4 regions of the Xylanibacillus composti genome follow, and region 4 is predicted to be linked to each of the others. Evidence: predicted binding sites of a transcription regulator. Region 4 holds the regulator's gene; each other region holds the start of a gene.
What was found. Region 4 encodes Rex, which represses fermentation and respiration genes when NADH is low (regulators of the CRP and FNR family bind a similar motif). Its sites were predicted from a motif close to TTGTGAAATATTTCACAA; they were not measured.
Positions count from the first base shown of each region.

Region 1: a site for Rex is predicted at 1,266-1,283, ahead of XYCOK13_RS16780 (DUF1641 domain-containing protein). Genes of this name have one in related genera too.
Region 2: a site for Rex is predicted at 1,828-1,845, ahead of nadA (quinolinate synthase NadA). Genes of this name have one in related genera too.
Region 3: a site for Rex is predicted at 1,120-1,137, ahead of qoxA (cytochrome aa3 quinol oxidase subunit II). Genes of this name have one in related genera too.

Region 1 is NZ_BOVK01000051.1:58,298-61,473, forward strand. Features, by position in the region: gene XYCOK13_RS16775 (NAD(P)/FAD-dependent oxidoreductase) at 1-763, opposite strand, end outside; gene XYCOK13_RS16780 (DUF1641 domain-containing protein) at 798-1,226, opposite strand; gene XYCOK13_RS16785 (ribonuclease J) at 1,558-3,176, opposite strand, start outside.
Region 2 is NZ_BOVK01000002.1:54,076-57,251, reverse strand. Features, by position in the region: gene nadB (L-aspartate oxidase) at 1-674, opposite strand, end outside; gene nadA (quinolinate synthase NadA) at 851-1,795, opposite strand; gene ftsH (ATP-dependent zinc metalloprotease FtsH) at 2,065-3,176, opposite strand, start outside.
Region 3 is NZ_BOVK01000005.1:47,505-50,680, forward strand. Features, by position in the region: gene XYCOK13_RS01760 (creatininase family protein) at 44-835, opposite strand; gene qoxA (cytochrome aa3 quinol oxidase subunit II) at 1,219-2,217, shown strand; gene qoxB (cytochrome aa3 quinol oxidase subunit I) at 2,207-3,176, shown strand, end outside.
Region 4 is NZ_BOVK01000006.1:39,869-43,044, forward strand. Features, by position in the region: gene dinG (ATP-dependent DNA helicase DinG) at 1-1,702, shown strand, start outside; gene XYCOK13_RS02050 (redox-sensing transcriptional repressor Rex) at 1,699-2,319, shown strand; gene XYCOK13_RS02055 (inorganic phosphate transporter) at 2,441-3,176, opposite strand, start outside.

The DNA of each region.
Region 1 (3,176 bases), on a different contig from region 4:
TCCAAACGATTGTATGCGTTTCAATGGCGCTGCCGTCTTTCAAGCTGACAGTTGTTTCGGTTGCTTCCGTAATCGGCAAGCCGGTCAGGAACTTCACGCCGCGGTTCTCCAGACTCTCCATTGCGCGGGCAATCAGCTCCGGCGAGAACATCGGCAGTATGGTTGGTCCGGCTTCTACTAATTGAAGGGAGATCTCGGAATAGCTTACACCATATTTTCTGCATATACCTGGCAGCTCGTCCGCCAGCTCTCCTACTAGCTCGACGCCAGTAAGGCCGCCGCCGCCGATGACGATGGTCACATCCGCTGGATTTCTCGTTTCGCTGTACGCCTGAATGCGCTTCTGCACATGGGCGAATATCCGATGCGCCTCATCTACAGACTTCAGCGTCAAGCTGTGCTCTTTCAAGCCTGGTATGCCGAAATAATTCGTTTCACTGCCCAAAGCCAGCACCAGCACATCATAAGTCAACGCGGATCCGTCGTGCAGCGTTACTTTCTTATTTTCAACGGCAATCTCTTGCACGGTTCCTACCTTTACCTGAATGCCTTTTCCCTTGAACAGTTTGTCCAGCGGCAAGGCTACGGCCTTCTCCTCCACATTTCCGGCTGCAAGCCGATGCAATTCAGTCATAATCTGATGAGATGAGTCCTTGTTGACTACGGTAATCACAGCTTCCTCTTGCGAGAAATGCTCGCGCGCGGACAATGCGCTCAGCAGCCCGCCGTAGCCTGCGCCCAAAATTAAAATATGCTTTGCCATGATGCTCCTCCATTCCTTCCGTCACAAGTTCAAGCTAGCCCTGTTTCTTCTTTTCACCCAGCACATCCAGATAAGCTTGTCCGAACCGCAGCAGCTTTTGAATTTCCGGATCTTTCAACATCTTCATCAATCCGAATACGCCGATGGTCGTGCTGTCCTTCTCCGCACGCTCGTTCGCTTCTATCGTCGTAGCCGCGATAAACTTCGCCTTCTCTTCCAGCGGTTTCAAGATCTCCTGCAGACCCGCGATCGTGTCTTCGATCAGCACCCGGTCCGTAGCTACCTTCTTGGCGAAATCATGCACCTGTGTCAACGTTGTCATCATCTCTGCAATCTTCGGCAGCTGTTCGATCAATGCAGCAAGCGCTTCCTGTGCTTCAGGCTTCAGCAGCTGCTCGGTGACATCCGTGCGGGCAGCGGTTTCTGCTTTCGCTTTCTCTGCATCCAATGTTGCTTCTACCATGCTGTGTTCCTCCTCCATCCGTCTATGGCACAAGATGTAATGTGAATATCTTCACAAATCGAAACAGACAGTTGTGTCTATGTTTCGTGCCCCAGGATTAATCCAACGCTTGTTATTATACCGCAGCCTGGGATACAGCTAAAGGATTATGTTCACAAAATCACATTAGCCTTTTTTATTGGTGCAAAAGATTTCATTTATCACACTCCTTGTAAGATTTTCCCTCACCTGAACAAGGAGCATTCCTGTCGGCAACAAAATCAGACCAGGGTGTCCAGTACTGCTGGTTCCCCTGGCCTGATTTGGATGCCTGATTGAATCATGCAGCTGCTTACTCTTGATCCCCAGCCGCAGCCGGCTGCTCTACATAAGAGAAGATCGGCATCACGACAGGGGTTCGATCCATTGTCGTTTCGCAGTACTCGGTCAACCGTTCGATGATTTTCTGTTCCCATTGCTGCGCGATAAATTTTTTTCTTCTTTGCAGCAGACGGACGGTTGTCCTGACCACTTTCGTACCGGCCGATATAATTTCAGCCGATTCCCGCACATAGACAAAGCCGCGCGTGATCAGTTCCGGTCGGCCTATCATCTTGTTCTGCTTCGGATCAATAGTCAGTACGACGATCAATACGCCATTCGTGCCCAATGCCCGCCGTTCTTCCATGATTGTTTCTTCCCACGGGTTCGTGGTTGACCCTTTCACCAGCACTTGCCCGGCAGGCAGGTCCTTGCCGACTCTAGCCTTATGCCGGGTCACATGCAGGGGCTGGCCGTTGCGCAGCAGGAAGATGTTATCCCTCTCCGTGCCCGTCTGCTCGGCTATCTCGGCATGCTTGCGCAGCATCCGGTATTCCCCATGAATCGGGATGAAGAACTTCGGCTGCATAAACCGGAGCATCAGCTTCAAATCCTCTTCGCAGCCATGGCCGGAGGCATGGATATCGAAGATCGAACCGTGCACTACCTCCGCGCCAGCACGGAGCAGCAAATCAATGCTGCGGTACACATTTTGCGTGTTCCCCGGAATGGGGGACGAGGAAAAGATTACTGTATCGCCTTCATACAAGGACACGTGCTTATGCGCGCCGGTGGCGATGCGTGTCAAGGCCGCATTGGTCTCCCCTTGACTGCCCGTGCACACGATTACCACCTCATGATCCGGGTACCGATCGAGCTGACGGACATCGATCAATTGATGCTTGGACGGCCGGATATAGTTCAATTCCTGTCCGATCTTGAATGCCCGTTCCATGCTTCGTCCGATCACCGCAATGCGCCTGCCGCACTCCTCAGCCGCTTCTACAACTTGCTGTAGCCGGTGAACGTTGGACGCAAAGGTGGCAAACAAGATGCGTCCGTCACATTTCCGGAATGTTTCGCGTATAGCCCGTCCGACTGCCTTCTCCGACGGCGTGAATCCGGGCTTCTCGCTATTGGTGCTGTCTGCCAAGAGCGCCAGCACGCCGGAACGCCCGATCTTCGCCATCTGCCCCCAGTCGGTTGCCTGCTCGGTCGGGGTAAAGTCGAACTTGAAATCCCCGGTGTGCACAATAGTACCGTGCGGGGTCTCAATAACAACCGCCAGAGAGTCCGGAATGCTGTGATGGGTGCGGAAGAACCGCACCTTGAGCTGCCGGAAGCGGATAACGCTTTCTTCATTGATCACATGAAGCTCGCTGCTGCCGAGCAAGCCGTGCTCCTCCAGCTTTGTACGCACAAAGCCAATTGTCAGCCCCGCACCGTAGACAGGAGCAGACAACTCACGCAGCACGAAAGGCAAGCCGCCTATATGGTCCTCATGCCCATGTGTAAGGAAGATGCCCTTGAGCATATGCTTGTTTTCCTTCAAATACTGAATGTTCGGGATGATGGAATCAACTCCCGGCATATCCGCATCGGGAAACTTGATGCCTGCGTCGATGAGGATCAATTCCTTGCCATACTGAA
Region 2 (3,176 bases), on a different contig from region 4:
ATGGCTATACCGTCCGCTGTCGCAATATCCGGATTTGTCGTATAGCGATACAGCTGACCGGCTCCGCCTGCACACAGGATAGTCGCTTGGCTGCGTACAAAAACCCGGCTGCCGTCCGGCTTCTGCACCAGCGCTCCGGCACACTCTCCCTCATGCGTAATCAAATCGATGACAAAGTGGTCGTCCCACACCTCGATCTGGCTTCTGTTCTTCACAATTTCATTCAGCGCACGCACCACTTCGGCTCCCGTGGCATCGCCATGCGCATGCAGGATGCGGCGATGACTGTGCGCCCCTTCCTTCGTGAGCGCGATTTCCCCGTTCTCTTCATCGAACTGCGTGCCGAGACGCATCAGTTCCCGAACAAGCTCAGGTCCTTCGTGCACCAGCACGTCCACCGCTTCTTGCGAGCAAAGTCCTGCCCCAGCGATAAGCGTATCCTGGCGATGATAGGCGGGGGAGTCATCTTCCGCCAATACAGCGGCAATCCCTCCTTGAGCATATTGGGTATTGCTGTCGTACATGGACTTCTTCGTTATCATCAGCACCGGCTGGTGATCGCTGGCTTTGATTGCTGTGAACAAGCCCGCGATCCCTGCACCAATCACCAAACAAGAAGTCTCGACCTGGGGCAATTCCTTGAGATCAAAATCGACCAAATATCGAGGGATCATTCTCATCGCCTGCTTTCTCTATCCGAAGTCTGTAGCTTTTTATGTATGAGTTCGTACCGATACCATCTATGATCGAAAAAGAGAGAGGCTTCCAGGAAGCCTCCCATTCAGCATGATTGTTCGCAGCCCAAGCATTCCCACCTATGAAAGTGTGCGCTGCATGCGATGTTGCTCGCTTATTTCCCCGCAACTTCAAGCATCCGTTCCAGCGAGCGCCGCGCCTTGTCGGCCACCGCTGTCGGAACATAGATTTGCGGCGACATGTTCTCCAGACATTTCACCAGCTTCTTCAGGTTGTTCACCTTCATATTCGGGCACACCAGGAACTTGCTGGCGAAGTGAAATGTCTTGTTCGGGCTGTCGAGCCTGAGCTGATACCCGGTGCCGTCTTCCGTTCCGACAATAAATTCCTGCTTATCGGATTCGCGGCAGTATTTAATAATGGCTGTTGTGCTGCCAACAAAGTCCGCCATCGCCACAACCTCGGGACGGCACTCCGGATGGACGACGAACTCAGCGTTCGGATACTGCGCCCGCATCTCTTCAACATCCTTCACCGTCAGCATGTCATGCGTATTGCAGTACCCTTCCCATATGATCATTTTCTTATCTGTGTGCTGCTGCACGTAGTGGCCCAAATTTTTGTCCGGGCACCAAATGACCGTATCGCTGTCCACGGAGTTGACGATTTTCACCGCGTTGGCCGATGTACAGACAATGTCGGTTTCAGCCTTCACATCCGCCGTCGAGTTAATATAAGTTACCACCGGCACGCCAGGATGCTGAGCCTTCAGCTTGCGCAGCCCGTCCGCATTGACCATGTCCGCCATCGGGCACCCCGCCCGTTCGTCCGGGATAATAACCGTCTTGTTCGGGGCCAAGATCTTGGCGCTTTCACCCATAAAGTGCACGCCGCAAAAAACAATCACATCGGCATCCGTGGATGCGGCTTTTTGTGCCAGCAAAAATGAATCTCCGCGGAAATCCGCCACTTCCTGTATTTCATCGCGCTGATAATAATGTGCGAGAATGATGGCATTGCGCTCCTTCTTCAGTTGCAGCAGCCGTTCCTTCAGCTCGGCGTCACGCTCCGCTTTACGTTCCAACGCTAGTGCTTCCATGCGGACCGCCCTCCCTTTTGATTTGACAGTGTTTGTGAAAATAAGCACATAAATGAGTCAGGCCATGAAATAGTATGGGGTCATTAGACCGATAATTATTTCACGCAGCTGACCCGAAGACAGTTTACAACTAATTTACAGCACCTGCCGAACAGTGTCAATGCACAATCGCCAAGTTAAAGTGCGGCATTCGATTTCCTTCCGTTATTCAACAACAGAAAAAAACTGACGCAGGCAAAGCAGCCTGCGCCAGTCTGTATTCGCTTGCCTTATTTCTTCTCTTTATCGTCTGACTCATCCGCATCTTTCGGCTTCGCATCCTCTTGATCCGCTGCCTGTTGATTGTCAGAGGCAGAATCGGCATGATCTGCCTTTTCCTCAGGCTTGCGGTCGAAGTCCAGCTTGTTGCCGTCATGCTTCTGGTCCTGCTCTTTAATCGTCACCTTCGGCTGGTCGCCCTGTTGTCCCGTCGATGACTGGTCCGCTTTTTCCTTATGGCGCGGCCGCAGGTTCTCTTCCAGCTTGCCGGTCTCCAGCAATTCTGTAATCTGATCTTTCTCGAGCGTCTCGAGCTCAAGCAGCTTATTGGCAATCAGGTGAACCTGATCCTCGTGCTTGGTCAAGATTTCGCGTGCTTGCTCATAGCAAGAGCGGATCATAGCCTGCATTTCCTGATCAATCTCATAAGCGATTTGATCGCTGTAGTTTTGCTCATGGCCTATATCGCGGCCTAGGAAAACCTGACCCTGGCTTTGCCCGAACTGCATAGGACCGAGCTTGTCGCTCATGCCGTATTCCGTAATCATGGCGCGCACAATGCCGGTAGCCTTGCGGAAATCATCGTAAGCGCCCGTACCGATCTCACCGATATACAGCTCCTCCGATACACGACCGCCCAGCAATCCTGTAACACGATCCAGAAGCTCGCTCTTCGTCTGAAGCATGCGATCCTCGCCGTCCTTCGGGATCATCATGGCATAGCCGCCCGCGCGTCCTCTTGGGACGATGGTTACCTTGTGAATGACATCTGCATGACGCACATGATAGCCGATGATCGTATGGCCGGCTTCGTGATAAGCCACGGTGCGCTTCTCGCGCTCGCTGATCACGCGGCTCTTCTTCTGGGTACCGACTACCACTCGGTCGAAAGCCTCGTCCAGCTCATCCATGCCGATCTCCTTCTTGTTGCGGCGCGCCGCAATCAATGCGGCCTCATTCAGCAGATTTTCCAAATCAGCGCCGGTAAAGCCGGTTGTATACCGAGCCAGGACATCCATCCGCACATCCTTGGAAAGCGGCTTATTCTTCGCATGCACCTTGAGTACCGCTTCGCGTCCCTTCACATCCGGACGATCGACGGTAATTTGACGGTCAAAACGGC
Region 3 (3,176 bases), on a different contig from region 4:
AAACGCAACGAAGCGGGAAGGCACTCGGCCTTCCCGCTCCGCTTCATTTCGTCAGGCGCTGCAATCTCTCCCTCGCGAACTTGACCAGCCCGTCCACTTGCAGCTCGAACCGGATTCGTCCTTCCTCGGCAGTAGCCTCGTGGAAGGGGAACGAGCCGAGCTGCCCTAGGTCGGGGCGTTCGTGGCCGTCATTCGCTTGCATGTTGACGCGATCCGGCTGCAAGTGCAGCATCATGCTCGTCTCGACCCCAGCCGCATGATCGCTGTTTCGCCTCGGGTTGCCTTCTTCGATCAGCGTATAATCCATCGCGAAACAAACCGGCTCTTCGCCGTTCGTCGTCTTCATGAGGTAGCAGACCTCATCCATCAAGCTCTGCTGGATGGGCGGGTTGTGGCCCGACACCATCACCACCAGCTTGAAGCCGCGCTGCAAATAATTACTGCAGGCGTTAAGAATATACTGCTTCAACAGTTCGGTTGGGATTTGGTAGTACGATCCGGGAAGCGGATAGCCTGCGGCCGCATCCATCCCGTGGCCCAGGCCATAGCCGCGATCCCAGTAGGCGTCTGCTGCGAAATGAATGGCCGGCATAACCACGCCGCCTGCTTGCTTGGCTGCTTCTTCGCAGAGATGCTCAGCTTTGATCGAATCGACACCGATCGGGTTATGCCGCCCATGCCACTCCAGCGTCCCCAGCGGCTGGAACGCTACGGGGAACCGTTCCTGGATCGCCAGGATTTCGCCGGGGCGAAGGTACAGCGCCCTCACCTCGTCAGGAATCGGCTCTGTCGGAATTTCCTGTCGGATGCGATCTGGTTCGTACATTTTTTTCATAGGCTTTTGCTCACCTCCTCCCAGGAGGGATGCAATCCACTCAAGTTGTGAGATACAAGCATATTTTACCATAAAGTCGTCCATTGGGACGGCTTTTTCTTATGCCGATCCCACGTCGCATTTCCGTCACAGTTTCATCCGATTTTCGTCACAGTTTTAACCGATCCGTAACAATTGGCTGCGCATGACCGTGGTATGATCAAAATCACAACGAGGACTCGATCACATTTGCGCGCCATGCGCAGTGATCCCTGTCACGCAAACAAAAAAATTTTTTGAACGAATTGTGAAATTTTTCTCAAACCTAGTTGAACAAATCTTTATTGCGCACAACGTTTCCCTGGGAACCCAACTTGCCGCGAGAAAAAGGAGATGAACTGGCCATGAAGCGATACCCCCCACAAAAACGGTGGATGCTGACACTCGCATTCCTTCCCGTCTTGATTCTGAGCGGCTGCGAGACCAATATGGTTGTCTTCCGGCCGCAGGGGCCTGTGGCGCGCAGCATTATGGAACTGATCAACTGGTCGCTCTGGTGGATGCTGCTTGTTGTTGTCGTTGTTTTTGCACTGTTCGCCTATATTGTCTGGAAATACCGGGAGCGCCCGGGTACGGAGGATATCGATCCGCCTGAGGAGCACGGCAGCACCAAGCTGGAAATTATCTGGACGGCGATCCCGATCCTGATCGTTATCGCTTTGACCGTACCTACCGTGAAGACGCTCTATGCCTTAGAGGAGATTCCCAAGGGCTACGAACATAAGGACACGGTCGTGATTCATGTGACATCCGCGGACTGGAAGTGGATCTTCAGTTACCCCGAGCAAAATATCGAGACGGTCAATTACGTCAATATTCCGGCGGATACACCTATTCTGTTCAAGCTGACTTCGGCCAGCACGATGCAGTCGTTCTGGGTGCCTGCGCTGGGCGGGCAGAAATACACAATGGGCAAGATGGAGACAGAAATGTTCCTGGTCGCAGACCACCCTGGCTCCTACTTCGGCAAGAACACAAACTTCAACGGACGCGGCTATGCGCAGATGGAATTTGAAGTGTTGGCGCAGACGCCTGCGGAATTCGAGAAATGGGTAGAAGACGTGCACGCCACCGCTCCTCCTCTAACAGAAGAGAAGTATGAGGAACTGCTGAAGCCGTCGCATCTCGGCCGTCTGACGTTCACGAATACACATCTTGAGTGGGTCAATCACGCGGATGTCGATTCGCCGACTTACACGAACCCGGAGCTTTACCGCTATCACGGCTATCAGGGCAGAGTGTTTGAAGCGGATGACCATTACTTGAACCGCAGGCCATCAGCAGAAATAGAAAATCATCACCATACCCCCCACAACGAAGGAGGCGAGCACCATGGGCATTAAGTGGGACGAGTTTTTCATAACGGGCGATCCGCTCATTCTGGGTTCCCAGATCGCCATTGCGCTCACGATGCTCGGCATCGTAGCCGGCCTGACCTATCTCAAAAGGTGGAAATGGCTGTGGCGCGAGTGGCTGACAACCGTCGATCACAAGCGGATCGGAATTATGTATATCATATCTGCTGTTCTGATGTTTTTCCGCGGCGGCATGGACGGCCTGCTCATGAAGGCGCAAACCTCGAGGCCGGAAATGACCTTCCTGGACGCCCAGCATTATAACGAAATCTTCACTACGCACGGCGTAATCATGATTTTGTTCATGGCGATGCCGTTCCTGATCGGCATCATGAACGTCGTCATCCCGCTGCAGATCGGCGCACGCGACGTCGCCTTCCCGCAGCTGAACGCGCTCAGCTTCTGGCTGTTTTTCGGCGGGGCGATGCTGTTCAATATCTCGTTCGTCATCGGCGGCTCGCCGGATGCCGGGTGGACGTCCTACTTCCCGCTCGCGGGCAAGGAGTTCAGTCCGGGCATCGGCAACAACTATTACGCCGTTGCCTTGCAGATTGCGGGGATCGGCACGCTGCTGTCGGGGATCAACTTTATCGTCACGATCCTGAAGATGCGCACCAAAGGGATGACCCTCATGCGCATGCCGATGTTCAGCTGGACGACGCTTATTACCTCGGTAATCATCGTTGCGGCGTTCCCGATCTTCACCGTCGCGCTCGGACTGATGACCTTCGATCGGCTGTACGGCACTCATTTCTTCACCTTGTCCGGCGGCGGGCTGGATATGCTGTGGGCGAACCTGTTCTGGCTGTGGGGCCATCCGGAAGTGTATATTGTGGCGCTGCCGGCGTTCGGCATCTTCTCCGAGGTCATCGCCACCTTCTCCCGCAAGTCGCTGTTCGGCTATAAATCGATGGTCATCTCCATTGTCGGGATCGCGTTGCTCAGCA
Region 4 (3,176 bases):
GTTCTGGTCAGACGTTTCCAGCGACGCCGATTCCTGCCTCAACCGGGCATGTCCTTGGTTCCGGCGTTGTTTCTACCATAGGGCGAAGCATCAGGCGAATATTGCGGATGTGGTCATCACGAATCATTCCCTGTTATTCACGGATACACAGGCGGATTCGCGCCTTCTGCCTGCATATTCCCGGCTCATTGTAGACGAGGCCCATCATTTCGAGGAAACGGCGGCCAAGCATTTGGGCAGTCAAGCGAACTATTTCGGTCTGCTGAATACGCTCGGTTGGCTGTACAAGGATGGCCAGAACGGCAGGCTGCCTGCATTGGCGAGAATGCTGCGCAGCGAGGCAGCCAGCGCCCCTACGGAGGCTTATCCTGAACAATGGGCCGAGGAGACAGAAGCACTGTTCCCGATCGTTGCCGAGTCGAAGGAGCACTGGGACCAGCTTTGTGAAAGCATGTACAAGGCCTTTATTGAGAGCAATCGCCAGGCAGCCACGGATACCGGTCAGGTCGTTCGCTTGAGGGCGGATCAGCTTCCCGATGATTGGGAGACGCTGCAGCTCAATGGCGAACTGCTGCAGGAGCGTCTTGCTCTCCTGTTGAAGAAGGCGGAGAAGCTTGCGCAAACCATTCGCGAGGCTTGGGACGATACGGAGATACAAGCGCAGCTAACGGACATATCCGGTACACTTAAGGACTTGCAAAGGTTGAAAGACACGATTAAGAAATTCATGAAGCTCAATGATTCATCGACTGTATACTGGCTGGAAGCACAGGCTGCATATCGTTACAAGTCGCTGCAGCTGGTAGCCGTGCCCATCGATGTGAGCGAACAGCTGCGAAGCTTGTTTTTTCAAGCAAAAGACAGCATCATCCTTACTTCTGCGACATTGTCTGTGAAGCAGTCGTTCGAGTATATTATAGATCAGCTAGGTTTGGCAGACGATTATGCCAGCGGCCGACTGCAAACGACAGTGCTCCCGTCTCCATTTGACTATCGCAGCAAGGTATTGGTCTGTATTCCGAGGGATTTCCCGAAGCTGAAAGGCGGAGGGCAAGGGGAAGAGGCATTTCTGCGTCAGCTTGCGTCTACGATTGTAGAAACAGCGGTTGCCACTCGCGGCCGTATGCTAGTGTTGTTTACATCGTATCGGATGCTGAAGCAGGCGCACGAGCTGCTGAAGGAGCCATTGGAATGGAACGGGATCGAGCTGCTTGGCCAAGGTGTGGAGACGCATAATCGCAGCAAGCTCACGCGCTGGTTTAAGGAGAGCGAAGCCTGTGTGCTGCTCGGCACAAGCAGCTTTTGGGAAGGCGTGGACATTCCCGGCGATGCGCTGACATGTCTGGCCATGGTTCGCCTGCCATTCCAGCCGCCCAATCACCCGCTGGTCGAAGCCAAGTGCGAACGATTGAAGCTGCAGAAAAAAAATCCGTTCATGCATTACTCCGTTCCGCAAGCGGTAATCCGATTCAAGCAGGGCTTCGGACGATTAATTCGTACCGCGCAGGATCAGGGGATTGTCATTCTATTTGATACCAGAGTGCTGGATACGTTTTATGGCAAGCATTTTCTGTACTCGCTGCCAGGACCGAAGATTGAACATATGAAGACGGATATGCTTGTACCGCGTGTTCAACAATGGTTGGATAGGGAGGAGCAGGTCCCGGCCAATCTCGTTGACGAAAAGGGGGAGCAAGGATGAAAGGACCGAAAATATCAGAAGCGGTTGTCAGAAGACTGCCCATCTACTTGCGTTACTTGAATGAGCTTGCGCTGTCGGAAGTACAAACTGTCTCTTCACAAGCGCTGGGCCAGAAGCTTGATCTCAATCCAGCGCAAATCCGCAAGGATCTGGCCTATTTCGGTGAATTTGGCAAGAAGGGGATCGGCTATGATGTGGGGTATTTGATAGAGAAAATACGTCATATACTGAAGCTGGACCAAATGATCCATGTTGCTTTGGTTGGCGCAGGCAATTTGGGTCAGGCCTTAAGCAATTACAACAAGTATTTGCAGGACAACATGAAGATTGTTTGCATCTTTGACGCCTCGCCTGCCAAGATTGGCACGACGATCAACAATATCGAGGTGCAGCCGATCGGGGCGCTGCAGCAAGTTGTGCAAGAGATGGGAGTGCGAGTCGGGATCATAACCGTGCCTGCTTCAGAGGCGCAAAATGTTGCAAACCGTTTTGTGCAAGCTGGAGTCGAGGCAATCCTTAACTTTGCGCCCGCTATTCTGAAGGTGCCTTCCGAAGTACGGGTTCATTATGCGGATTTCACGACAGAGCTTCATAGTCTGGCATATTATCTGGATTAGCTGTCAGACTTAGAACCAGAGTCATGGTAGCAGGCTTGACGGCATACATATAAGGCTGTCCCAGTATCATTCAAAAATGATCCTTGGACAGCCTTATATCGTTCGTATACGTCCGCATCCATTATCCCGCTATACCGATAGCAACCAACAGCTTGTACGACAGAAAAGCGATTAAAGCAGTGCCCGGCAATGTAAAGATCCAAGCCGAGACGATTTTGCCGGCAATGCCCCACCGTACCGAGCTTAACCTTCCGGTCATCCCTACGCCGATAATGGCGCCGGTGATCGTATGTGTGGAGCTGACCGGGATGCCGATTTTGGATACGGTTGTCAGAATCATAGCTGCCGCAGTTTCTGCAGCAAAGCCGTGAATCGGCTCCAGCTTGCTAAGGCGCATTCCCAACGTCTTGATAACTTTCCAACCACCGATCGCCGTTCCGAACGCAATAGCCAGACCGCAAGATGTAATGACCCAGAAAGGAATCGGATCGTCCATGGTAATGCCGCCGACTCCTCCGGCGACCAGCGCCATCATGATGATGCCCATCGCTTTCTGGGCATCGGAGCTGCCGTGGCTGAAGGCCATCCACGAAACGGATACAAGCTGAAGGATGCCGAATGATTTCTTCACCTTGGATGGCTGGACGCCGCCTACAATGATAAGGAGCAGCTTCATAATCAAGTAAGCGAGCACCGCACCGATAATCGGAGAAACCAGCATGGCAATCAATACCTTTTGTACTCCGCTCATGATCAAGATGCCGAACCCGCCGTGTGCGACTGCGGCTCCTATAATACCGCCAATCAAGGAATGGGAGGCGCTGATCGGCATGCCAATCAACGTCATAAGAATATTC